Regions from separate parts of the Klebsiella sp. CSG-1 genome, predicted to be linked through region 3. Evidence: predicted binding sites of a transcription regulator. Region 3 holds the regulator's gene; each other region holds the start of a gene.

Region 1 (8,105 bases), on a different contig from region 3:
TCGTTCAGCTCACGCAGGTAGTTTGGTACCCCTTCCCACAGGCTGTTTTCAACTACGGCAAACCCCCATTTCGCTTCATCAACTGGGGTCGGGCGGTACTTACGGATTTCATCCGTATGCCATGACTGGGCGATCAGCTGGCGCAGACGGCGCATCAGCTGATGGTGTTCGTAATCCGCGATATCTTTATTATCAAGCTGCTTCAGGCAGTTGTTCACTTCCACCATTTTGTGGATCAGCGTACGGCGGGTGATCTCGGTGGGGTGAGCGGTTAATACCAGCTCCAGAGACAGGGACTCCACCGCTTTTTTAATGGTATCTTCGTTGAGATGGGGTTGGTCTTTGAGTTTTCTCAGGGTGCGGGCAATCACTTCCGGATTGCTGGCCGCTTCGCCGTTTGGCGAAATACTGTGGTACTGCTCCGCCGTATTCGCCAGGTTCAGGAACTGGCTGAAGGCGCGAGCGACCGGCAGCAGCTCGTCGTTGGACAAGTTTTGCAGCGTGGTGAGCAATTCCTGGCGATTGGCTTCATTGCCGGCGCGAGAAGACTTGGACAATTTACGGATAGTTTCGACACGATCAAGAATGTTCTCTCCCAGTGCATCCTTGATGGTATCGCCTAGCACCTTACCGAGCATACTGACATTACTACGCAAAGCGGAATATTGTTCGTTCATGTTACCCCAGACACCCCATCTCATTTTATTTTGTTATACCCGGCACTCTGCAACGTTGAGCGGCGGATAAGCAGCCGTCTTTTATAAAGCCACGTAAAAACCCCCACGTCAATTGTTGCGAAATCGCTTCAGCAAACGAATAAATGGCGGCAATTTGCGAAATTTAACTCAGACGTCGCTTGATAAGCGTTGCTTATGGAAATGTGACCAGAATCACCGTCCCGCCCCAGGAAAAGAGGCGGGATCCGCAGGCTTTAGTGCCAGCAGAAATGGTGGACAACCTGCGTAATCAGCTCACGGGTCGGCTTGATAAAGCGGGTTTCCAGATATTCATCCGGCTGGTGGGCCTGGTTAATGGAGCCAGGACCTAAAACCAGCGTCGGGCAGAGCGTCTGGATAAACGGCGCTTCGGTGCAGTAGTTCACGACTTCAGTTTGTGCGCCGAGGAGCTTTTCAACAACCTGAACCAGCCGGTGGTCCGGCGGGCATTCGTAGCCCGGAATCGGCGGATGCAGCTCGGAGACGGTCAGGCGACCCGGCCAGCGCTCGCTAACCGGTGCCAGCGCTTCATCCAGCAGTCCGTTGAGATCGTTGAGCGTCATGCCCGGAAGCGGGCGAATATCCATATGCAGCTCGCAGCAGGCGCAGATGCGGTTTGAGGCGTCGCCGCCATGGATAGCCCCGAGGTTGAGCGTCGGATACGGTACGGTGAAAGCATCGTAGTGATAGCGCTCTTTCAGCGAGTCGCGCAGCTGCATGATGCGACCAATGGCATCGTGCATCAGCTCAATAGCGTTGACGCCGCGCGCCGGATCGCTGGAGTGGCCGGACTGCCCCTGGATACGGATGGCGTTGGACATATGGCCTTTGTGCGCGCGTACCGGCTGCAGTGAGGTGGGTTCACCGATGATGGCGCAATCCGGGCGCAACAGGGTCGTTTCGGCAAAGTAACGGGCGCCGGCCATGCTGGTCTCTTCATCGGCGGTAGCCAGGATGTAGAGCGGTTTTTTCAGCTGACTGACATCGACATCGCGCAGGGCATCAAGAATAAAGGCAAAAAAGCCTTTCATGTCGGCGGTGCCGAGGCCGTACAGCTTGTTTTCGTGCTCGGTGAGGGTGAAAGGATCGCGGGTCCAGCGGCCGTCATCAAAAGGAACGGTATCCGTATGTCCGGCGAGGAGCAGGCCGCCAGCGCCGTGGCCGGTGCTGGCCAGCATATTGAATTTGTTGCGCGTATCCGGCACCGGCTGCACTTCGACATTGAAGCCAATTTCGCGGAACCAGCCAGCGAGTAAATTGATTAAAGTCTCATTACTTTGATCCAGCGCCTCTTCGGTTGCGCTGATAGAAGGTGTGGCGATCAATGCGCGGTAAATCTCGATAAAGGGTGGTAAGTTGTTTTTCATTGTTGACACACCTCGGGTCATGATAGTATCAATATTCATGCAGTATTAGTGAATAAAAATACATTATCGTTGAGCGTAAGAAAACCCATAAAGTGTAGGGAAAGTGCTTACGGCTTAACAGGGTGAGGAAGAGAAATGCTTCCTGGACAAATATGACGTAAGAAGGTGAAGAGCCCCGATGTTGAAGACGCTGATTGTGGGTGCCAGCGGTTATGCCGGCGCAGAGCTAGTGACCTATGTAAATCGCCATCCTCATATGACCATAACCGCTTTGACGGTCTCCGCGCAAAGTAATGATGCAGGGAAATTCATTTCCGATTTGCATCCGCAGCTGAAAGGCATTGTGGATTTACCGCTGCAGCCGATGTCAGATATCAGCGAATTTAGCGCCGGGGTGGATGTCGTCTTCCTCGCTACCGCCCATGAAGTGAGCCACGACCTGGCGCCGCAGTTCCTTGCCGCAGGCTGCGTGGTATTCGACTTATCCGGCGCCTTCCGCGTAAACGACGCTGCGTTCTACGAAAAATATTACGGCTTTACTCATCAGCATCCGGCCCTGCTTGAGCAGGCGGTGTATGGCCTGGCAGAGTGGAGCGTCGACAAACTGAAAGAGGCGAATCTGGTCGCCGTACCGGGCTGCTATCCGACAGCGGCTCAGCTGTCGCTGAAGCCACTGATCGATGCGGACCTGCTGGATCTTAGCCAGTGGCCGGTGATCAACGCGACCAGCGGCGTCAGCGGTGCGGGTCGTAAAGCGGCCATCGGCAATAGCTTCTGTGAAGTCAGCCTGCAGCCGTATGGTGTGTTCAACCATCGCCATCACCCGGAAATCTCGACCCATCTTGGCGCAGAGGTGATTTTTACGCCTCATCTCGGCAACTTTAAACGTGGGATTCTGGAAACCATTACCTGCCGCCTGAAGCCAGGCGTCAGCAAAGAGCAGGTTGCCGGAGTGTTCCAGCAGGCGTATGCCGATAAGCCATTGGTACGTTTATACGATAAAGGCGTGCCCGCATTGAAAAACGTCGTAGGTCTGCCATTCTGTGATATCGGTTTTGCGGTTCAGGACCAGCATATTATCGTGGTGGCGGCGGAAGATAACCTGCTGAAAGGCGCGGCGGCGCAGGCAGTCCAGTGCGCGAATATTCGTTTCGGCTTCGCTGAAACGCAGTCTCTTATTTAAGGTGTGATGATGAACCCATTAATTATCAAACTCGGCGGCGTTTTACTCGACAGCGAAGAAGCGCTGGAGCGTCTGTTTACCGCGCTGGTCAATTATCGTGAAACGCATCATCGCCCGCTGGTTATTGTGCACGGCGGCGGCTGTGTGGTGGATGAGCTGATGAAGCAACTCAACCTGCCGGTGAACAAGAAAAACGGTCTGCGGGTGACGCCTGCGGATCAGATCGACATTATTACCGGTGCGCTGGCGGGAACTGCGAATAAGACGCTGCTGGCATGGGCGAAGAAACACCATATTGCGTCCGTTGGCCTGTTCCTTGGCGATGGTGACAGTGTGAAGGTCACTCAGCTTGATGAAGAGCTGGGCCACGTTGGCCTGGCGCAGCCGGGATCGCCGGCGCTGATTAACACGCTGCTGGCGGGCGGCTACCTGCCGGTGGTCAGTTCGATCGGCGTGACCGATGAAGGGCAACTGATGAACGTGAACGCTGACCAGGCGGCCACTGCGCTGGCGGCGACCCTTGGCGCGGATCTGATTCTGCTTTCCGATGTCAGCGGTATTCTCGATGGTAAAGGCCAGCGCATCGCGGAAATGACCGCGGCGAAGGCGGAGCAGCTGATCGAACAAGGCATTATCACTGATGGCATGATCGTCAAGGTGAATGCCGCGCTGGATGCGGCGCGGACGCTGGGCCGTCCGGTGGATATCGCCTCCTGGCGCCACGCGGAACAGCTGCCGGCATTGTTTAATGGCACGCCTATCGGCACGCGTATTCTGGCTTAATATTTCATGCCCGGCGGCGTATTGCTTGCCGGGCCTACAAGACTGTAGGTCGGGTTAGCGAAGCGTCACCCGGCAGAACTAAACGAATTTAAGGAAATGGTTATGGCACTTTGGGGCGGGCGTTTTACTCAGGCAGCAGATCAGCGGTTCAAGCAGTTCAACGACTCTTTGCGCTTTGACTATCGTCTGGCGGAGCAGGATATCGTTGGCTCTGTCGCCTGGTCTAAAGCGCTGGTGACGGTGGGCGTTCTGAGTGCCGCTGAGCAGCAGCAGCTGGAAGAGGCATTAAGCGTGCTGCTGGAAGAGGTGCGGGTAAATCCGCAGCAAATTCTTGCAAGCGATGCGGAAGATATCCACAGTTGGGTGGAAGGTAAACTGATCGACAAAGTGGGCCAGCTGGGTAAAAAATTGCATACCGGTCGTAGCCGTAACGATCAGGTCGCAACCGACCTGAAGCTGTGGTGTAAAGATACCGTCGCGGAGCTGCTTTCTGCGAACCGCCAGCTGCAAAGCGCGCTGGTGGATACGGCGCAGAACAACCAGGATGCCGTTATGCCGGGTTATACCCACCTGCAGCGTGCGCAGCCGGTGACGTTCGCCCACTGGTGCCTGGCCTACGTTGAGATGCTGGCGCGCGATGAAAGCCGCCTGCAGGATACCCTCAAGCGTCTGGACGTCAGTCCTCTGGGCTGCGGTGCGCTGGCGGGTACCGCCTATGATATCGATCGCGAGCAGCTGGCCGACTGGCTGGGCTTTGCGTCGGCGACCCGCAATAGCCTGGACAGCGTTTCTGACCGTGACCACGTACTGGAGCTGCTCTCCGATGCGTCGATTGGCATGGTTCACCTGTCACGTTTCGCCGAAGATCTGATTTTCTTTAATACGGGCGAAGCCGGTTTTATTGAGTTATCCGATCGCGTCACCTCCGGTTCCTCGCTGATGCCGCAGAAAAAGAACCCGGATGCGCTCGAACTTATCCGCGGAAAATGTGGCCGCGTTCAGGGCGCCCTGACCGGGATGATGATGACTCTGAAAGGTCTGCCGCTGGCCTACAATAAAGATATGCAGGAAGATAAAGAAGGGCTGTTCGACGCGCTCGATACCTGGCTTGATTGCCTGCATATGGCGGCGCTGGTGCTGGATGGCATTCAGGTCAAGCGTCCGCGTTGCGAAGAGGCGGCGCAGCAGGGCTACGCGAATGCGACCGAACTGGCGGATTATCTGGTTGCGAAAGGGGTGCCGTTCCGTGAAGCGCACCATATTGTCGGGGAAGCGGTTGTTGAAGCGATTGCCCAGGGCAAACCGCTGGAAGATCTGGCGCTGGCCGACCTGCAGAAGTTTAGCGGCGTGATTGCCGACGATGTCTATCCGATTCTGTCGCTGCAATCTTGTCTGGATAAGCGCTCGGCAAAAGGCGGCGTTTCGCCGAAGCAGGTTGCCCAGGCGATTGCTGACGCGAAACAGCGTCTGGTGTAAATCCTCGCCGCCCCTGGATGATTCCAGCGGGATGAGTGAGAAAAGAGGCTCGGGCTATGTCCGGGCTTTTTTATGCAAAAAAAAAGCGGACACAAGGTCCGCAAAAGTTCACGTTGGCTTTAGTTATCTGGTCAGGGAATATGCTGAGGCAATGTCGTGATTTTCTGACTTTCGCCTCGTTTCTGGGTTTATTATTGAACAGAAAACTTGATAGGGATAATCGTTCGTTGCTATGCTATCTATCGCCATGAACTATCATGGCGACGGAGGATGAATAATGAATATTCGCGATCTTGAATACCTGGTTGCGCTAGCCGAGCACCGCCACTTCCGGCGCGCGGCGGACTCCTGCCACGTCAGCCAACCCACGCTTAGCGGACAAATCCGTAAGCTGGAGGATGAACTTGGGGTCATGTTGCTGGAGCGCACCAGCCGTAAGGTGCTGTTTACCCAGGCCGGACTGTTGCTGGTGGATCAGGCGCGTACCGTGTTACGCGAAGTCAAAGTGCTCAAGGAAATGGCAAGTCAACAGGGTGAGACCATGTCCGGGCCGCTGCATATTGGCCTGATTCCGACCATTGGCCCTTACCTGTTGCCACAAATCATACCGATGCTACACCAGACGTTTCCAAAGCTGGAAATGTACCTGCATGAAGCCCAAACGCATCAGCTGCTGGCTCAACTGGACAGCGGCAAGCTTGACTGCGCGATCCTCGCGCTGGTGAAAGAGAGCGAGGCCTTTATCGAGGTACCGCTGTTTGACGAGCCGATGATGCTGGCAATCTACCAAGATCATCCGTGGGCAAATCGCGATCGCGTGCCGATGTCCGATTTGGCCGGGGAAAAACTGCTGATGCTGGAAGATGGCCACTGCCTGCGCGATCAGGCGATGGGGTTCTGTTTTGAGGCCGGTGCGGATGAAGATACGCATTTCCGCGCGACCAGCCTCGAAACGCTGCGCAACATGGTGGCCGCAGGTAGCGGTATCACGCTGCTGCCGGCGTTAGCGGTGCCGCAGGAGAGAAAACGCGATGGCGTGGTCTATATTCCGTGCATTAAGCCGGAACCGAGACGAACCATCGGGTTAGTTTACCGCCCCGGCTCCCCGCTGCGCAGCCGCTACGAACATCTGGCGGAGGCCATCCGCAGCACCATGGATGGCCATTTCGACAAAGCGTTAAAACAGGCGGTTTAAGCCATTTAACGCAGCAACCCGATAGGCTTCCGCCATGGTTGGGTAGTTAAAGGTGGTGTTGACGAAGTACTCAATGGTGTTGCCACCACCTTTTTGCTCCATAATCGCCTGGCCGATATGAATAATCTCGGCCGCGCGCTCGCCAAAGCAATGAATCCCAAGGATCTCTTTCGTTTCCCGATGGAACAGGATCTTCAGCGTGCCCACGCTCATGCCGACGATTTGCGCCCGTGCCAGATGTTTAAACTGCGCGCGACCCACTTCGTACGGTACCTTCATGGCAGTCAGCTGCTGCTCCGTTTTACCGACGGAGCTGATTTCCGGGATGGTGTAGATGCCGGTGGGGATATCCTCAATCAGATGGGCAGAAGCCTCACCTTTAATCAGCGCCTGCGCGGCGATGCGACCCTGATCGTAAGCGGCTGATGCCAGACTTGGATAACCGATGACGTCGCCTACGGCATAGATATGCGGCAGCGCGGTCTGATACATGCTGTTGACCTTGAGCTGGCCGCGGCTATCGGTTTTCAGACCAATATTTTCCAGCGCCAGCGAATCGGTGTTACCGGTACGCCCGTTGGCGTACAGCAGGCAATCTGCTTTCAGTTTTTTACCCGATTTCAAATGCATGATCACGCCGTCATCAACGCCTTCAATCTTCTCGTACTCTTCGTTGTGGCGAATAACCACACCGCTGTTCCAGAAGTGATAGGAGAGGGAGTCGGACATCTCTTGATCGAGGAATGCCAGCAGACGATCGCGGGTATTTATCAGGTCCACTTTGACTTCCATACCGCGGAAAATGGACGCGTACTCACAGCCAATCACCCCGGCGCCGTAGATAATGACGTGGCGGGGCTCGTGCTGCAGACTGAGAATAGAATCGCTGTCGTACAGGCGCGGGTGGGAAAAGTCGACATCAGCCGGATGATACGGACGGGAGCCGCAGGCGATGACGAATTTCTCGGCGGTGATCGTCTCGACGGTACCGTCGTGACATTCCAGGGCGAGCGTGTGTTCATCAACAAAGTGCGCGTTGCCCTGCAATATTTCGCAGTGGTTGCGCTCATAGAACCCCTGACGCATATGGGTCTGCTGGTTAATGACGCTGTCGGCATGGTTAAGAATGTCGGCGAAGGAAGAACGAAGAAGACGGGAATGGTCGCTGTAGAGGGGGTTTTGGTTAAACTCGATAATACGACTGACGGCATGGCGGAGGGCTTTCGACGGGATGGTACCCCAGTGGGTACAGCCGCCGCCGACGTTATGATAGCGCTCAATAACGGCGACGCGCGCTCCTTGCTTAACCAGTCCCATCGCAGCACCTTCACCGCCAGGACCGGAACCAATCACTATTGCATCATAATCCCAAGAGTGTGACATGG
Region 2 (8,105 bases), 470 kb from region 3:
TGTCGAACAGGCCGTGCAGATAAGTCCCGAATACGAGTCCGTCATCCGTCATTGCGCCATCCGCCACCAGCTCGCCATCTTTCTCCAGCTGCATCAACGGACGGCAGCTCCCGTTAAGGATCGTTTCCCCCATATGAATTTCGTAACCTCGCACCCGCAGGGCAGACGCGCCCGCCAGCCAGTCCGGCAGCGCGCTCGCCATTGTCGCGTCGACCTGAGTGGTGGTTTTATGTCGGGCAAACTGCGTCACGGTATTGAGCAGACCGAGGCCGGGCTGCGTCCCCAGGCCGGATTCCACCTCATCGACAATCGTCTCACCCAGCATTTGATAGCCGCCGCAGATCCCCAACAGCGGAATCCCCTGCTGACGTGCCTGCAAGACGCCCGCCGCCATCCCAGAGTCGCGCAGCCACAGCAGATCGCCCAGCGTATTTTTACTGCCGGGCAGGATAACCAGATCGGCCTGCGCCAGCTCCTGCGGGTGCCGCACGTAGCGCACGCGGACATCCGGCTGCGCCGCCAGCGCGTTGAAATCGGTGAAGTTTGAGGTATGGGGAAGCTGAACGACCGCGATGTCGATCTCGCGCTTCGCGGTGCTCAGATACTTCCCTTTCTGCAGCGCCACGCTATCCTCATCCTCCAGATCGACCTCCAGCCACGGCAGTACTCCCAGTACGGGGACGCCGGTTAATGCTTCGATCTGTTCGATTCCGGAATAGAGCAGCGCAATGTCGCCGCGGAATTTATTGATAATTACCCCTTTCACCCGGGCGCGCTCCTGCTCCTCAAGCAGCGCCAGCGTCCCGTAGATCGCGGCAAAGACGCCCCCTCTGTCGATATCGGCAACCAGGATCACCGGGCACTGCGCCATCTCCGCCATCCCCATATTGACGATATCGCGATCGCGCAGGTTGATCTCCGCCGGGCTACCGGCCCCTTCCAGGACCAGCACATCATACTCCTGCGCCAGGCTGCGATAGACTGAGAGGATCTGTTCGCGCAGGCGCGGTTTATACTCGTGGTAACTCACCGCATCCATATTCGTCGCCACTTTGCCCATCAGCACCACCTGAGCTTTCAGGTCGCTGGTGGGTTTCAGCAAGACAGGGTTCATCCGCACGTCGGGTTCGATACCGGCGGCCTCGGCCTGAAAGATCTGCGCCCGGCCCATCTCTTTGCCGTCCGCCGTGATCCCCGAATTGAGCGCCATATTCTGCGATTTAAACGGCGCCGTACGCCGGCCATCCTGATAGAAAATGCGGCATAAACCGGCCACCAGCACGCTTTTACCGACATCGGACGCCGTCCCCTGCAACATAATTGCCTGCGTCATGAGGCCTCCTCGTTCGCGTTTTCTCGCATTATTTTCCCATCCTGCTCTGTTATGTTGCCACTGCCCCGCTGCCAGAAGGTGATGCGGATTTCTCCTCAGGCCATCCCTGTCCATAGATACCGTGCGGCCATAAACATCACCAGCGCCAGCGTCGAGGCGACCCACATCAGGCGCAGGGCACGGGGAATATCCTCGGGCGAAATATCGCGTACGGCGTCGCCAATCCAGGGTTTGTCCACCCGCTGGCCAAAATAGTCATTCGGGCCGCCGAGCCGGATGCCTAACGCGCCGGCGACGCTGGCTTCCGACCACGCGCAATTGGGGCTGCTGTGCTGATAGCGATCGCGCCAGCCGATACGCAGGGCGCCCGCGGCGTCGTAGCGACATAACCACGCCGCGAGGCTGAACAGCAGCCAGCTCAGACGCGCGGGAATACAGTTCGCCACATCATCAAGGCGGGCGCTGACCATACCAATGGCGCGGTATTTTTCATGTTTATACCCCACCATGGAGTCGAGGGTGTTGACCGCTTTATAGGCCATCGCCAGCGGCGCGCCGCCCAGCAGCAGGAAGAACAGCGGCGCAATAATGCCATCGACGGTGTTTTCTGCAACCGTCTCCACCACCGCGCGATTGATCTGTTCAGGTTGGAGCTGCGCGGTTTCGCGCCCGACAATCCAGGAGAGCTTTTCCCGGCTGAGCGCCACATCGCCCGCGCGCAGCGGACGTTCGACTTCCCGGGCGGAATCCGCAAGGCAGCGCCCGGCCAGGAGCGTAAAGATCATCCACACTTCAACTCCCCAGCCCAGCCAGGGATGGAGGCTTGCCGCCAGTTTCAGTAGGCTCCAGGAGAGGAGCCAGGTCAGGCCAACCACCGTCAGCCACATCAGCGCGCCGCCAACGCGCAGCGCACGGTCGCTATGGCAATACCGGCGTACGATACGTTGAGTCAAGGTGATGAGATTGCCGATCCAGCGTACCGGATGCGGCCAGCGCGGCGGGTCGCCGATGAAAAAATCGAGAATCCAGGCCACGCACCAGGCAAGTAACGTCATTGCCCGGGCCTCGTTGCCGCCCGCCAGCGGGCGGCAATGGATGAATGGAGTCGTACCGCCATACCCTGTTCCTGTTCAGGGTGGTCGGGGTGTAAAGGTGCGCCTGACGCCGTCTTGCGACGGCACGCATCTGAGCAACCCACTTCCCACCGAAGTTGTTGGTAATGACCGACAGGCAGGTTTTCTGGCTTAGCGTCATCCTCGCCCGCCCTTCCCGGATTCGCGGCCGGTGGTATTTACGGGGTCGTCAGCATCACAGCAGCGGGGGCTGCGGAGGCGTTTCACCCCCTTCCCTTGCACCTGTTGGTTATCCTGCGGCTGCATCCGGACGCTCGTCAGACCGGGTATCTGAAGCAACAGGCGGCCTATTATGCCATACGGAGAAGCCGGTCGCTTGCAGTCAGAGGGGAGCGGCAAGGATAGCGCAGAGCGCCGTAAGCAGCAGTTGATTCTCCTCAGGGCTGCGAATCGCTACGCGGTAATAACCGTTTCCCAGTCCCGGATAGTTAGCGCAGCTGCGAATCAAGATATGCTGCTGCAGCAACGCCTGCTGCAGATCGAGCTCCGGGAGATGGCAACGTAAAAAGAGATAGTTCGCCCGCCCCGGATAGACGCTCAGGCCGGGAAGCTGACGGAGGGCCTGATAGAACCGGCTTCCCTCCTGCGCCAGCCATCGCCAGGTGGCCTGCTGATAGGCGCGATCCTTAAGCGCTATTTCCCCCGCCAGAGCGGCAAACGCGTTGATCGACCACGGCATTTGTTTCTCGCGCAGTCGGGCCACCGCCCGTTCATCGCTGTTAACCAGGTAGCCCAGACGCAGGCCGGGAATGGCGTAAAATTTGGTCAGCGAGCGAAGCACCCAGATATGCGGATTGTTTTGCAGAAAGGGGATAAATCCCGGCTGGTCAGGAATGAAATCGATAAACGCTTCATCAAGAATCAGCGCGATACCGGCGTCCCGGCAGTGGGCGGCAATCGCCTCAAGCAGCGGGCGCTCCGGCAGCAGGCCGGTCGGATTATTGGGTGTACAGAGGAACAAACAGTCCAGCTCTGGCGTCAGCGCCTCGAGAATCGCGTCGGTCAACTGCCAGCCATCCTCTTCACGCAGCGCGAACTCGAGGATAGTGCAATCGACCGTCTGCAGCGCGCGGCGATATTCTGCAAAACCGGGTTTCACCACCATCGCCGTGCGCGGCTTTAGCCCGTGAACGAGCGTAAAAATGGATTCGGTTTCGCCATTGCCTGCCAGGATCCACGATGCGGAAATACGGTGGTGTTCCGCCAGCGCAAGGTGCAACTGCGGGTATTCAACGTCAGGGTAGCGCTCCGCCAGGGCCAGATTATCGATAAGCGCGCGTCTGACGCTTTCCGGCATGCCAAGAGGATTAATATTGGCGCTGAAATCCCGCAGCTGGTGCGCCTCAATGCCCAGCAGCGCAGCGGCTTCCCGGGTATTACCGCCGTGCGCGCTCTTCAGTAGCGCCATCTCCCGCTCCCGTATTATCCGCGCCTTGCCAGCGTGGCGCCATCGGCGAAGTAGGCTTTAATCCCCGCCAGAATCGACTCAGCCACCTGCTGCTGGAAGGTCGCCGTTTTCAGCTTACGCTCTTCTTCTACGTTACTGATAAACGCCGTCTCCACCAGGATCGACGGAATATCCGGCGCCTTCAGCACCGCAAAGCCCGCCTGCTCCACCTGATTTTTATGCAGATTATTGATTCTGCCCATTTTTTGCAGCACCGCTTTACCAAACTTCAGGCTGTCGGCGATGGTCAGCGACTGCACCATATCGAACATCGTATGGTCGACATAGCGATCGCCGCTCTTGCTGACGCCCCCGATCAGGTCAGAGGCGTTCTGGGTCTGCGCGAGGAATTTTGCGGCGGTACTGGTGGCGCCTTTGGTCGACAGGGCAAATACCGATGAGCCTCGCGGCTGTCGGCTGGTGAAGGCATCGGCGTGAATCGACACGAACAGATCGGCGCGCTGCTTTTGCGCTTTGGCCACGCGAACCTTCAGCGGAATGAAGACATCTTCATTGCGGGTCATGTAGGCCCGCATGTTGCCCTCTTTTTCGATGAGCGCCCGTAGCCGCCGGGCAATCTGCAGCACCACATCTTTCTCACGGGTATGGTATTTGCCGATCGCGCCGGAGTCTTCACCGCCGTGGCCCGGATCGAGCATGATCACAATAGGTCGGTCGCGCCCGGCTTTACCCGGCTTCGGCCCGCTTTCTGCAGGAGGGACCTGACGTTCGAGATCGCCCTTGTTGTAATCTTCCAGTAACGCCAGCAGCGGATCCTGAACATCGGTGGCGGTCGAAGGATAGAGATCCATCACCAGACGTTCCTTAAAGCCGGCCACCGGCGCCAGGGCAAAGAGCTGCGGTTTGATGTTCTGCTTGAGTTCAAAGACCATGCGCACGGTTTGCGGATCAAACTGGCCGACGCGCGCGGACTTAATATAAGGGTCATCATCGCGAATACTCGCCCCCATGCCTTTTAGCACGGAGTTAAGATTGACGCCTTCCAGATCGACCACCAGCCGTTCCGGATTGCTCAACGCAAACTGCCGATATTTCAGCACATGACTGGATTCTACCGTAACGCGCGTATAGGTTGACGACGGCCAGACGCGTACGGCGACGACCTGCGCGGCGGCCGCTAAACCCAGCGGGCTGACGCTCATTAACCACATTGCGCCCGCCCCCTGTAAAAAACGACGACGGCTTAATCCTGACTTGTATCCCGGCATGCCACTCCCAAGCAATAAAACGTATTGGTACTCAAAACAGACAGATTGACCGGAAACTTTAACGAAAGCTGCATAACCTGTCATCAATAAAAGGGTAAACAATCTTAGGCAACACGCATTTGATCACAGATTTTTATCAGTTTCGTCGCAAATTTAGACTTGCGTTTAACCACGAAACAGAATAAAAATACACTAATTACGAATAATCATGCATTGAGGGTTGAGTCATGGTGAAGGAGCGTCGCACCGAACTGGTAGAAGGATTCCGCCATTCTGTCCCCTATATTAACGCTCATCGGGGAAAAACGTTTGTCATCATGCTCGGCGGCGAAGCAATTGAGCATGAGAATTTCTCCAGTATTGTCAATGACATTGGCCTTTTACATAGCCTGGGCATCCGCCTGGTGGTGGTCTATGGCGCGCGTCCGCAGATTGATGCCAATCTGGCAGAGCATCACCACGAACCGGTTTACCATAAACAGACCCGCGTCACCGACGCCAAAACCCTCGAGCTGGTGAAACAGGCTGCGGGCATGCTGCAGCTGGAAATTACCGCGCGTCTGTCAATGAGCCTGAATAACACCCCGCTGCAGGGCGCCCATATCAACGTGGTGAGCGGCAACTTTATTATCGCTCAGCCGCTGGGCGTCGACGACGGCGTGGATTATTGCCATAGCGGACGCATCCGCCGTATTGATGAAGAGGCGATCCATCGCCAGCTGGATAACGGCGCTATCGTGCTGATGGGTCCGGTTGCCGTTTCCGTCACCGGCGAAAGCTTCAATCTGACCTCGGAAGAGATTGCCACCCAGCTGGCCGTGAAGCTGAAGGCGGAAAAGATGATCGGCTTCTGCTCTTCGCAAGGGGTTTACAACCAGGATGGGGTGATTGTTTCCGAACTGTTCCCCAACGAAGCTCAGGCGCGTGTGGAAGAGCTGGAGGCGGAAGAGGATTACAACTCCGGCACAGTGCGTTTTCTGCGCGGTGCCGTCAAGGCCTGCCGCAGCGGCGTGCGTCGTTGCCACCTGATCAGCTATCAGGAAGACGGGGCGCTGCTGCAGGAGCTGTTCTCTCGCGACGGTATCGGCACCCAGATCGTCATGGAAAGCGCCGAGCAGATTCGCCGCGCCACCATTAACGATATCGGCGGTATTCTTGAGCTGATTAGCCCACTGGAGCAACAGGGCATTCTGGTGCGCCGCTCCCGCGAACAGCTGGAGATGGAAATCGATAAATTCACAATTATTCAGCGCGATAACACCACGATTGCCTGCGCCGCGCTCTATCCGTTCCCGGAAGAGAAAATCGGCGAAATGGCCTGCGTCGCGGTGCATCCGGACTATCGCAGCTCATCGCGCGGTGAAGTGCTGCTGAACCGCATCGCCACCCAGGCGAAGCAGATGGGATTGAGCAAATTGTTTGTCCTGACCACCCGCAGTATTCACTGGTTCCAGGAGCGCGGCTTTACGCCGGTCGATATCGATCTGCTGCCGGAAAGTAAGAAAGAGATGTACAACTACCAGCGTCGTTCCAAAGTGATGATGGCCGACCTCGGCTGATGTCACCGCCCCGGATAACGGCGTAAACGCCTTATCCGGGCGCCCCTCCTCTGCCCCCCTGAGTCAGCGCATCCCACATGTAGCCCGGCTAAGCACAGCGCCAGCCGGGGAAAACGCTGACGCTTGAGTCGGCAATCCCCGGCGGGCAGAGGAAGGTTGAGATTACGCGCCGCTGGCGAAGATGTCCGCCAGCCCGCTGCGCCGCTCGGTACGGGCGACAATGGACTGGGTTAGCACCTGTTCATCGGCATAAATCGATAGCCGCTGTTTTGCCCGCGTGATCGCGGTATAGACCAGCTCGCGGGTGACCAGCGGTACGATTTTGGCGGGCAGAATCAACGCCGCATGGTCAAACTCTGACCCCTGCGATTTATGCACCGTCATCGCCCAGGCGGTGTCGTGCTCCGGCAAACGACTTGGCTGCACCGATTTAATGCTGCCATCCGGCATCGGGAACCAGACGCGCAGCCCCTCTCCTCGCTCCAGTGCAATACCGATATCGCCGTTAAACAGCCCCAGCGCGCTGTCGTTGCGCGAAATCATCACCGGACGCCCTTCATACCAGCGGGAATGCCTCGGCAGCGTTATCGCCCGCCGACGGTTAAGCATCTGCTCCAGCTGTTCATTCACCCCGCTGACGCCGTATGGGCCGTCGCGCAGGGCGCACAGTAGCTGAAATTCACCAAAGGCGGCGATCAGGGCCTCCGGCTCGGCCCGCTCGCGCAGTAGCTGCAAATAGCGACCGTACCCCGCCTGCGACTGCTCTAGCATGGCTTCATATTCTTCAGTCGTACTCAGCGGATGCAGCACAATATCCTCGAAGGCCTGGCGCAACGTCGCTCTGACGCCGTGGCGATCGCCGTTGTTCACGGCGCGAGCCAGGCTACCGATGCCGGAATGACTGCCAAAACGATAGCTTTTTTGCAGCAGGCACAGGCTGTCGCGCAGCGCGCCGGCAACATCACTTTCGCCCGCCGGTACCGGGTGGCCGGTCAACCTCTCCAGCTGCGCCGCTCGTCCGGCGGTATAGCCGGCATTGACCCAGGCACAAATATCCCCGAGTACCGCTCCGGCCTCCACCGACGCCAGCTGATCGCGGTCGCCGAGGAAAATAACCCGCCCGTGTTCCGGCAGGGCATCAATCAGCCGCGCCATCATCGGCAGGTCAATCATTGAAGCTTCATCCACCACCAGCACATCGAGATGCAGCGGATTGCCGGCGTGGTAGCGCATCCGTTGGCTACCGGGCTGAGCGCCCAGCAGACGATGCAGCGTGCTGGCTTCGGTAGGTAACAGCGCCTTCTGCTCATCGGTTAGCGGCAGGCGACGCAGCGCCTCGCCCAACGATTCCGTCAATCGTGCCGCCGCTTTCCCGGTCGGCGCCGCCAGTCGGATGCGGCAGCG
Region 3 (8,105 bases):
CCTGACCAACAAACACGTCATTAATGATGCGGATCAGATTATTGTCGCCCTGCAGGATGGTCGTGTTTTTGAAGCGTTACTGGTTGGCTCTGACACCCTGACTGACCTGGCGGTATTAAAAATTAACGCCAATGCCGGCCTGCCGGTCATCCCTATCAACCCGAAACGAGTGCCGCATATCGGCGATGTCGTCCTTGCGATTGGTAACCCTTACAACCTCGGTCAGACGATTACTCAAGGGATTATCAGCGCTACCGGTCGTATCGGCCTGAACCCTACCGGACGGCAAAATTTCCTGCAAACCGATGCATCAATCAACCACGGCAACTCCGGTGGCGCGCTGGTGAACTCGCTGGGCGAACTGATGGGTATCAACACGCTGTCATTTGATAAAAGTAATGATGGTGAAACGCCGGAAGGGATCGGCTTTGCGATTCCCTTCCAGCTGGCAACCAAGATCATGGATAAGCTGATCCGCGATGGCCGCGTGATCCGCGGTTATATCGGTATTAGCGGCCGCGAGATTGCGCCGCTGCATGCTCAGGGCGGCGGCATCGATCAGCTGCAGGGGATTGTGGTTAATGACGTTGCTCCGGATGGTCCGGCGGCTCAGGCCGGTATCCGCGCCAACGACGTGATCATTTCGGTGAATGACAAACCGGCGGTTTCCGCCCTCGAAACCATGGACCAGGTCGCGGAAATCCGCCCAGGCTCCGAAATTCCGGTGGTTATCATGCGCGATGACAAAAAAATCACTCTGCATATCGCCGTTCAGGAATATCCGGCGACCAACTGACCGACATAAAAAAACCGGAGCCGCGGCTCCGGTTTTTTTATCGCATCGCCATTTTATTTATTGACGAAATCTTCGCCCAGGGCGATATCTTTCTTCAGCGTATCGAGCATGCCTTCCAGCGCCTGTTGCTCAAAGGCGCTGAGCTTACCGAACGACTGACGCTCTTCGATGCCGTTTTTGCCCAGCAGTAACGGCTGTGAGAAGAAACGCGCGTACTGGCCATCGCCTTCAACATAAGCGCATTCGACCACGCCTTTCTCGCCCTGCATCGCACGCACTAAGGAAAGACCAAAGCGGGCGGCCGCTTGCCCCATAGAAAGCGTGGCAGAACCACCACCGGCTTTGGCTTCAACGACTTCGGTGCCGGCGTTCTGGATGCGTTTAGTCAGATCGGCAACTTCTTGCTCACTGAAGCTCTCGCCAGCAATCTGCGACAATAACGGCAGGATGGTCACGCCGGAGTGGCCGCCAATAACCGGCACTTCAACGTCGGATGCGGATTTACCTTTCAGCTCAGCCACAAAGGTATTTGAACGGATGATGTCCAGCGTGGTAACGCCAAACAGTTTGTTCTTATCGTACACGCCCGCTTTTTTCAGCACCTCTGCCGCAATAGCCACCGTCGTGTTCACCGGGTTAGTAATGATACCGATGCAGGCTTGCGGGCAGGTTTTCGCTATCTGCTGTACCAGGTTCTTCACGATACCAGCGTTAACGTTAAATAAATCGGAGCGATCCATGCCTGGCTTACGGGCTACGCCAGCGGAAATCAGCACCACATCAGCCCCAACAAGCGCCGGAGTTGCGTCTTCACCGGAGAAACCTTTGATTTTTACATCGGTAGGGATATGGCTAAGATCAACCGCCACGCCCGGCGTGACCGGAGCAATGTCGTACAACGAGAGTTCTGAACCTGAAGGCAGTTGGGTCTTAAGTAGTAGGGCAAGCGCCTGGCCGATTCCACCAGCGGCGCCGAGGACTGCAACTTTCATCCTAAACTCCTTATTATGGTTAATATAGTCTTTCGTTACTCCGTCGCCTGGACCTTAATTCACAAGATGAACAATTACAATAAGTATGGTTGAAGAATGCGTTCTGGTGCGCAGCGATGCATCCGCTTCGCATTTTCATCCCTGAGACTGACCATCCAGCAAAACGTAGTACCGGATCGACTGTTGGTTACAATACACCCAGCTCACTCGGCAAAACAACATCATTCTCATAACATTTAGTTTACTTTTACAGCGATTTACGCGCTGTGATGAAGGCATGTTCCTTAGCAGGGTTATTTGCTAAAATATGCCCCCTTCATAACATTATTTACTTTATCCCCCTGCGGATTATTTGCATAAAAATTCATTACTATGCATAATGATGTTGTTTTTACCACCATAATTTGGGTGACTTATGCGAAGTTCGGCAAAACAAGAAGAACTGGTTAAAGCGTTTAAACTGCTGCTTAAAGAAGAAAAGTTCAGCTCTCAAGGTGAAATCGTCCAGGCGCTGCAGGAAGAAGGTTTCGATAATATCAACCAATCGAAAGTCTCCCGCATGTTGACAAAATTTGGCGCGGTTCGTACCCGTAACGCCAAAATGGAGATGGTCTATTGCCTGCCTGCCGAGCTTGGCGTTCCGACGACCTCCAGCCCGCTGAAAAATCTCGTGTTGGATATCGACTATAACGATGCCGTCGTGGTTATCCATACCAGCCCGGGCGCAGCGCAGCTGATTGCTCGCCTGCTGGACTCTCTCGGCAAAGCGGAAGGGATTCTCGGCAGCATTGCCGGCGATGACACCATCTTTACGACCCCGGCCAGAGGCTTCACCGTCAAAGATCTGTACGACGCCATTCTCGTTCTGTTTGAACAGGAACTCTGAGAGCCTCCCCTCTGGTTCCCACCAGAGGGTCTTTTCAAAAATATTGCATTTCTTTAACATTTAGTGTGGTTTTCGGCCTCTATACATACTTTTACCGAATGAACTCGCCGGAAGCGCACAAAATATCAAAACACCCTATCTATATGATTTTAATCGCTATATCAAACCTGAATGGCGAGTAAATGACATTTCTAATTCTTATATGTTATAAAAACGACAATTCTTTGTAATTATTTACTCATACAACCATTAGCAGGGTATTAATATTTTTGGTGATTAGTGTATACTTGATTTTGTGATGAGGGTCACGAAACGAAGAGCCCTCAATAATAAGATTCGACGAGGTGAACATCATGAAAATCAAAACAACTGTCGCTGCACTAAGCATCCTGTCTGTTCTGTCATTTGGCGCTTTCGCCGCTGACTCTATCAACAGCGATCAGGCACAAGGCCGTCAGTCAATCGGTACCATTTCCGTCGGCGCGGTGAGTTCTTCCCCGATGGATATGCATGAAATGCTGAACAAAAAAGCTCAGGAAGAAGGTGCATCTTCTTATCGCATCATCGAAGCCCGTACCGGTGACCACTGGCACGCTACGGCAGAGCTTTATAAATAAGACGTAATGATTGTCGGTTACGAACTCAATACGAATAATTTCCAGCGGCCCAGGCCCATATAAAGCCTCCCGCCGCTGCAACAAATGGTTGGAGTAAAGATTATGAAACGTTCAATGATCATCGCATCCCTGGGCCTGGCTTCCGTTCTCTCCTTCGGCGCGAGTGCCGCCGTACATCAGGTCAACGCGGAACAAGCTCAAAACCTGCAGTCGATGGGCACCATCTCTGTTTCTCAGGTAGGCAGCGCCCCGATGGATATGCGCCATGAACTGGCGGCTAAAGCCGAAAAAGAAGGCGCCAGCAGCTACCGTATTATTGAAGCCCGTACCGGCGATAGCTGGCACGCTACAGCTGAGTTGTACAAATAAACCCTCGTCGTCTTGTCCGACGACTTGCCCCCGCCCGTCGGGGGCTTTTTTATGCCTGCCTGGCGTTAAACCGTAGCTCCCCTTCCAGCTCTTCTTCCGCTTCATCAAACAGCAATATCAAGGCGCCAAAGCGCCGACGCTGCTTATCGCTTAAGTGAATAAACTCAATCTCCAGCGGCAGCGGCAGCAGACCGCCGGTTACGGCTTCCCACAGTGAGTCCAGATTGTTCACCTGCTCGCGGTTGAGCGAGAAGCTCTGTGAAAACTCACGATAGAAATCCTGCTGATCGGCTATATCATCAAAATCAAATGTATAGATAGTCATCGCCCACACCCTGTCAACATCGCGCTATTGCCACCCGCCAATACTGCCCATACTTGCACGCGCCGGGGTTCTTTCCCTGCTTCCCTGAACGAAACGCGAATATCCCCGACGATTAAGTATAGTGATAAAAAAACCGACGCTTCAGCGTCGGTTTCAGGGAGTTAGTGATTGGTGAAGGCGTACTGGTATTTTCGCAACATCTCCACCAGCCGCCGGACCGGTTCGGTCACCTGCGGCGATGCCTCCCAGGCCTGCAGTTTTTCCTGATAAACGTCCAGCTCTTCAAGCAGACGGGCGAAATAGCGACGCCGCTTATCATCGTTGCTGGCGGATATCATATGGTCCGCGGTGCGTCGCAGCTGGCGATGGAATGCCGAGAGATCTTCGTTGACCGGTACCGGAGCGTCCCGCAAACGTTGATGGGCAATAATCAGCGTCAATGCGAGGCGGAAACGGGCAATGTCATCGGGAAACTTATTCAACAGTAAGAACAGCTGCTGATAAAGCGCGGGAAGATGGTTCTCTTTGCGACGAGCGGTGTTGGTGGTCAGCGATGAGACCGCCGCCGAAACAAACTGATTCAGCAGCACGCGCCCGGTACGCTCCCGAGAGTTATCCCGCACCAGCAGAATCACCATCAGCGCCAGGAAACAGCCGACGATTTGTCCCAGCGCACTATCGAGAAACTGGCTGAACTGAAACTGCATTGGGTTGTCCAGCACCAGAATATTGATGGTGCCTGCCAACGCCCCCATCGATCCCAGCCGGCGCTTCTGGACTTCAATCCCAATGAAGAATGCCATCACCGCCAGGCTGATGCACAGCAACAGCATGCTTTGCTGCGTCGCGGGCATAATCACGAGGAAAAACAGCGCCCCCAGCGGCAGGGCTACCAGCATCCCGTAGAGGAAATCGAGCGCCACCATCCGCGGGTTCGGTAGGCGCATCGCCAGCGCGGTCACCACGGCGATCATCACCATCGCCCCGCTGCCGGAGGTCCAGCCGGTCCACAGCCAGAACAACGTACCGAGGATGCAGGAGATGGAGGTGCGCCAGAAGTTGACCATCGCATGATGACGCTCGGCGGACCCCGCTTTGATCACCACTTCATCCTGCAGCACTTCATCTTCAATCCGGCTGATTTTGGTATTGCCGACCACGCCGCGTTTCAACAGCAGATAGCGCGTCGCCGCCCCCACCCAGCTGTAGATCGTCACCGGCGTGTTGTGCTCCCCTTTCCAGGTCAGAAAGCGGCGCATTCTCTTCAGCTGTCGGTGGACGTCCTGTACGGTGTCAACCGGCTCGGCAAACAGCTCGCGATAATCATCGGTCACCATTTCCGGGCGTGAATTCTGGATTAAATAGGTTTCACAGGCCTGAGTAATCAGCGTCAGGGAGATGGTGTTAATGGCCTTCAGGCGGCGGTTAACCTTTGCCCACCGCGACGACTCCATAATCAGGTTGCCGCGCATGCCTTCCAGGGCGTTAGTCCGGCGTACCAGCGCCCCCCATGCTTTGTCGACCACCTCGCTGTCGCCATGCGCCACACAAAGTTGCATCAGGCGGTACTGTTCTACCAGCAGGTTATCCAGCTCAAGATCGATCTCTTTCTTAATCGAGCGCGGGGAAAATAGCAGATCCGCCATGATGGCGCTGACAATCCCCACCACAATCTCGCTGCAACGCTCAACGGCAAACTGCGGCGCCAGCATCGGATCGGTATGAATGGTGATAATAATGATCAGCGCCGTATAGCCTGCCAGCCCCCACGCGTAGGAGTTTTCGACGCGAACCAGCGAGGAGATCCAGGTGCAGAAACCCGCCCACAGACAGCACACCAGCATCATCAGCAGCGGCGCGCGAATCATCAGAATGATTATCGCCAGCGCGGCAATACAGCCGATAAACGTCCCGACGATACGCAGCATCCCGCGATAGCGGATGGCGCCAGAATAGGGTTCTCCCCCGGCGGCGAATGCCGGACCGGCGGCAACAATAGCCGCCGTCAGCACCGCCCAGCGCGGGGTTTCCAGTTGAAAGTGGAAGCCGACGAATAACGCCAGCACCACCGCACACGCTAATTTAATGGCGAAGCGGAGGTGCCGGGGAGCAATGGTGAAGATCCCCATGGCGATTAACCAAACTCACGCAGGCGCATCGCCAGTTTCTGGAAGAAGTTCACCTGGGTCGTATCGCGGTCTTCTTTACCGGTAATCACCACCGTCGCGGTTGTCCCCGCTGGCCACAGATTGCCCTGCTGCTTATCGAGTCGAATACGGACCGGCACACGCTGCGCCAGGCGAACCCACTCAAGGTTAGAATCCACGGAAGCCATCCCTTTAGCGTCGCTGCTGCTGCTGGCGTTGGTCACCCCGGCGGCAATGCTGTCCACCGTACCTTTAATCGAGCGGCTGCTTCCCAGCGGGGTGATTTCCGCACGGTAGCCCTGACGAACCCCTTCCAGTTTGGTCTCTTCGAGGTAGGCCACCACGTAAAAGGTGTCTTGCTTAACCAGCGCCACGGCTGTGGAGCCACGGGTAATAAATTCGCCGCTGTATACGTTGAGGTTGGTCACCCAGCCATCGGCCGGCGCGCGGATAACCGTGCGTTCAAGATCGAGCTTCGCCAGATCGCGGGTTGCCATCGCTTTTGCCAGCTGATGCTCCACCGTTTGTAAGACGTTGTTGGCCTGGTCTATTTCCTCACGGGACATCGCCTGTATGCCAAGCCGGTTACGACGCCCGGCCTCGGTACGCTTTTCCTGCGCCAGGGTCTGGTAGTAAGCGACATCGGCCTGAGCCTCTTCGAGGGCTTTCTGATAACGCGGCTGATCGATCACGAACAAAACCTGGTCTTTCTTAACCAGCTGGTTATCCTTGACGTTGACCTGCGTAATCAGTCCTGACACATCCGGCGCGATCGCCACGATATCGGCGCTAAAGCGTGCGTCACGCGTCCAGGGCGATGCGGTGTAATAGACCCATGCGCGAAAAATCGCGACAAATGCGAGGATAACCAGTATCACAGTGATTGCGGTACGGAAGATATTTCTTGTTAGTGTTTTCACATCGACCTCAAACGAACAAACGCGATATCAGATAAAAAAGGCAGCAATATAACGCGGTATTAAACAGTGCAGGGTGCCAGACAAAATCATAGATGCCGGTGGGAACCAGCAGCCGATGTACCAACCAGAAAATGGCCAGCGATATTAGCAACTCAAAGAAGATCGGCGGAAATGACAAGCCGAAAATCACGATGACAGGAAACAGACTCATGATGACCTTGATAAGAAGCGTACAGGTGATATGCGTGAAGCGTTTATTATGTAGCTAACAATATAGTAACGTAACAATTGCAGCATGATCTATATTATGTGATCTAAATCACTTTTAAGTCAGAGTGAACAATGGAACGATTAAAACGCATGTCCGTTTTTGCCAAAGTGGTTGAACTGGGTTCATTTACCGCCACGGCACACCAGCTCCAGATGAGCGTTTCATCCATCAGCCAGACTGTCTCCAGACTGGAAGATGAACTCCAGGTGAAACTGCTTAACCGCAGCACCCGCAGCCTTGGCTTAACGGAAGCCGGCAAGATCTATTACCAGGGCTGCCGACGAATGCTGTTCGAAGCGCAGGACGTCCATGAGCAACTGTACGCGTTTAACAATACGCCCATCGGTACGCTGCGCGTCGGCTGCTCTTCAACTATGGCACAAAATGTCCTCGCCCACATAACCGCTGGAATGCTGAAAGAGTACCCGGGTTTATCCGTCAACCTGGTCACCGGAATTCCGGCGCCGGATCTGATTGCTGACGGGCTGGATGTGGTGATCCGCGTCGGGGCATTGCAGGATTCCAGCCTCTTTTCACGCCGGCTTGGCTCGATGCCGATGGTGCTCTGCGCAGCAAAAAGCTACCTGCAGCAGGCGGGGATCCCGGAAAAACCGGCCGATCTCGCCAGCCATTCGTGGCTGGAGTACAGTGTGCGCCCTGATAATGAATTTGAAATTATCGCCCCGGAAGGGATCTCAACCAAACTGATCCCCCAGGGCCGCTTTCTCACCAACGATCCCATGACGCTGGTCCGCTGGCTGACCGCAGGGGTCGGGGTGGCT

Evidence for each region. The regulator ArgR, encoded in region 3, controls arginine synthesis, uptake and breakdown. The targets are predictions, from matches to a motif close to ANTGAATAAAAATACANT.
Region 1: argC (N-acetyl-gamma-glutamyl-phosphate reductase) is a predicted target of ArgR. The motif match lies at 2,131-2,148, and genes of this name have one in related genera.
Region 2: argA (amino-acid N-acetyltransferase) is a predicted target of ArgR. The motif match lies at 5,319-5,336, and genes of this name have one in related genera.

The regions. Positions count from the first base shown of each region.
Region 1 covers NZ_JBWNLD010000012.1:5,390-13,494, reverse strand. Annotated here, with positions in the region: gene ppc (phosphoenolpyruvate carboxylase) at 1-677, opposite strand, end outside; gene argE (acetylornithine deacetylase) at 932-2,083, opposite strand; gene argC (N-acetyl-gamma-glutamyl-phosphate reductase) at 2,262-3,266, shown strand; gene argB (acetylglutamate kinase) at 3,273-4,049, shown strand; gene argH (argininosuccinate lyase) at 4,152-5,525, shown strand; gene oxyR (DNA-binding transcriptional regulator OxyR) at 5,803-6,720, shown strand; gene sthA (Si-specific NAD(P)(+) transhydrogenase) at 6,703-8,103, opposite strand.
Region 2 covers NZ_JBWNLD010000002.1:489,573-497,677, reverse strand. Annotated here, with positions in the region: gene AC007G_RS06920 (cobyric acid synthase) at 1-1,333, opposite strand, end outside; gene cbiB (adenosylcobinamide-phosphate synthase CbiB) at 1,429-2,388, opposite strand; cobalamin riboswitch at 2,546-2,707, opposite strand; gene cobD (threonine-phosphate decarboxylase CobD) at 2,789-3,874, opposite strand; gene amiC (N-acetylmuramoyl-L-alanine amidase AmiC) at 3,889-5,142, opposite strand; gene argA (amino-acid N-acetyltransferase) at 5,370-6,701, shown strand; gene recD (exodeoxyribonuclease V subunit alpha) at 6,864-8,105, opposite strand, start outside.
Region 3 covers NZ_JBWNLD010000002.1:24,106-32,210, reverse strand. Annotated here, with positions in the region: gene degS (outer membrane-stress sensor serine endopeptidase DegS) at 1-796, shown strand, start outside; gene mdh (malate dehydrogenase) at 850-1,788, opposite strand; gene argR (transcriptional regulator ArgR) at 2,204-2,674, shown strand; gene yhcN (peroxide/acid stress response protein YhcN) at 3,028-3,291, shown strand; gene yhcN-B (DUF1471 family stress response protein YhcN-B) at 3,394-3,660, shown strand; gene AC007G_RS04620 (barstar family protein) at 3,710-3,985, opposite strand; gene aaeB (p-hydroxybenzoic acid efflux pump subunit AaeB) at 4,147-6,114, opposite strand; gene aaeA (p-hydroxybenzoic acid efflux pump subunit AaeA) at 6,120-7,052, opposite strand; gene aaeX (p-hydroxybenzoic acid efflux pump operon protein AaeX) at 7,060-7,263, opposite strand; gene aaeR (HTH-type transcriptional activator AaeR) at 7,395-8,105, shown strand, end outside.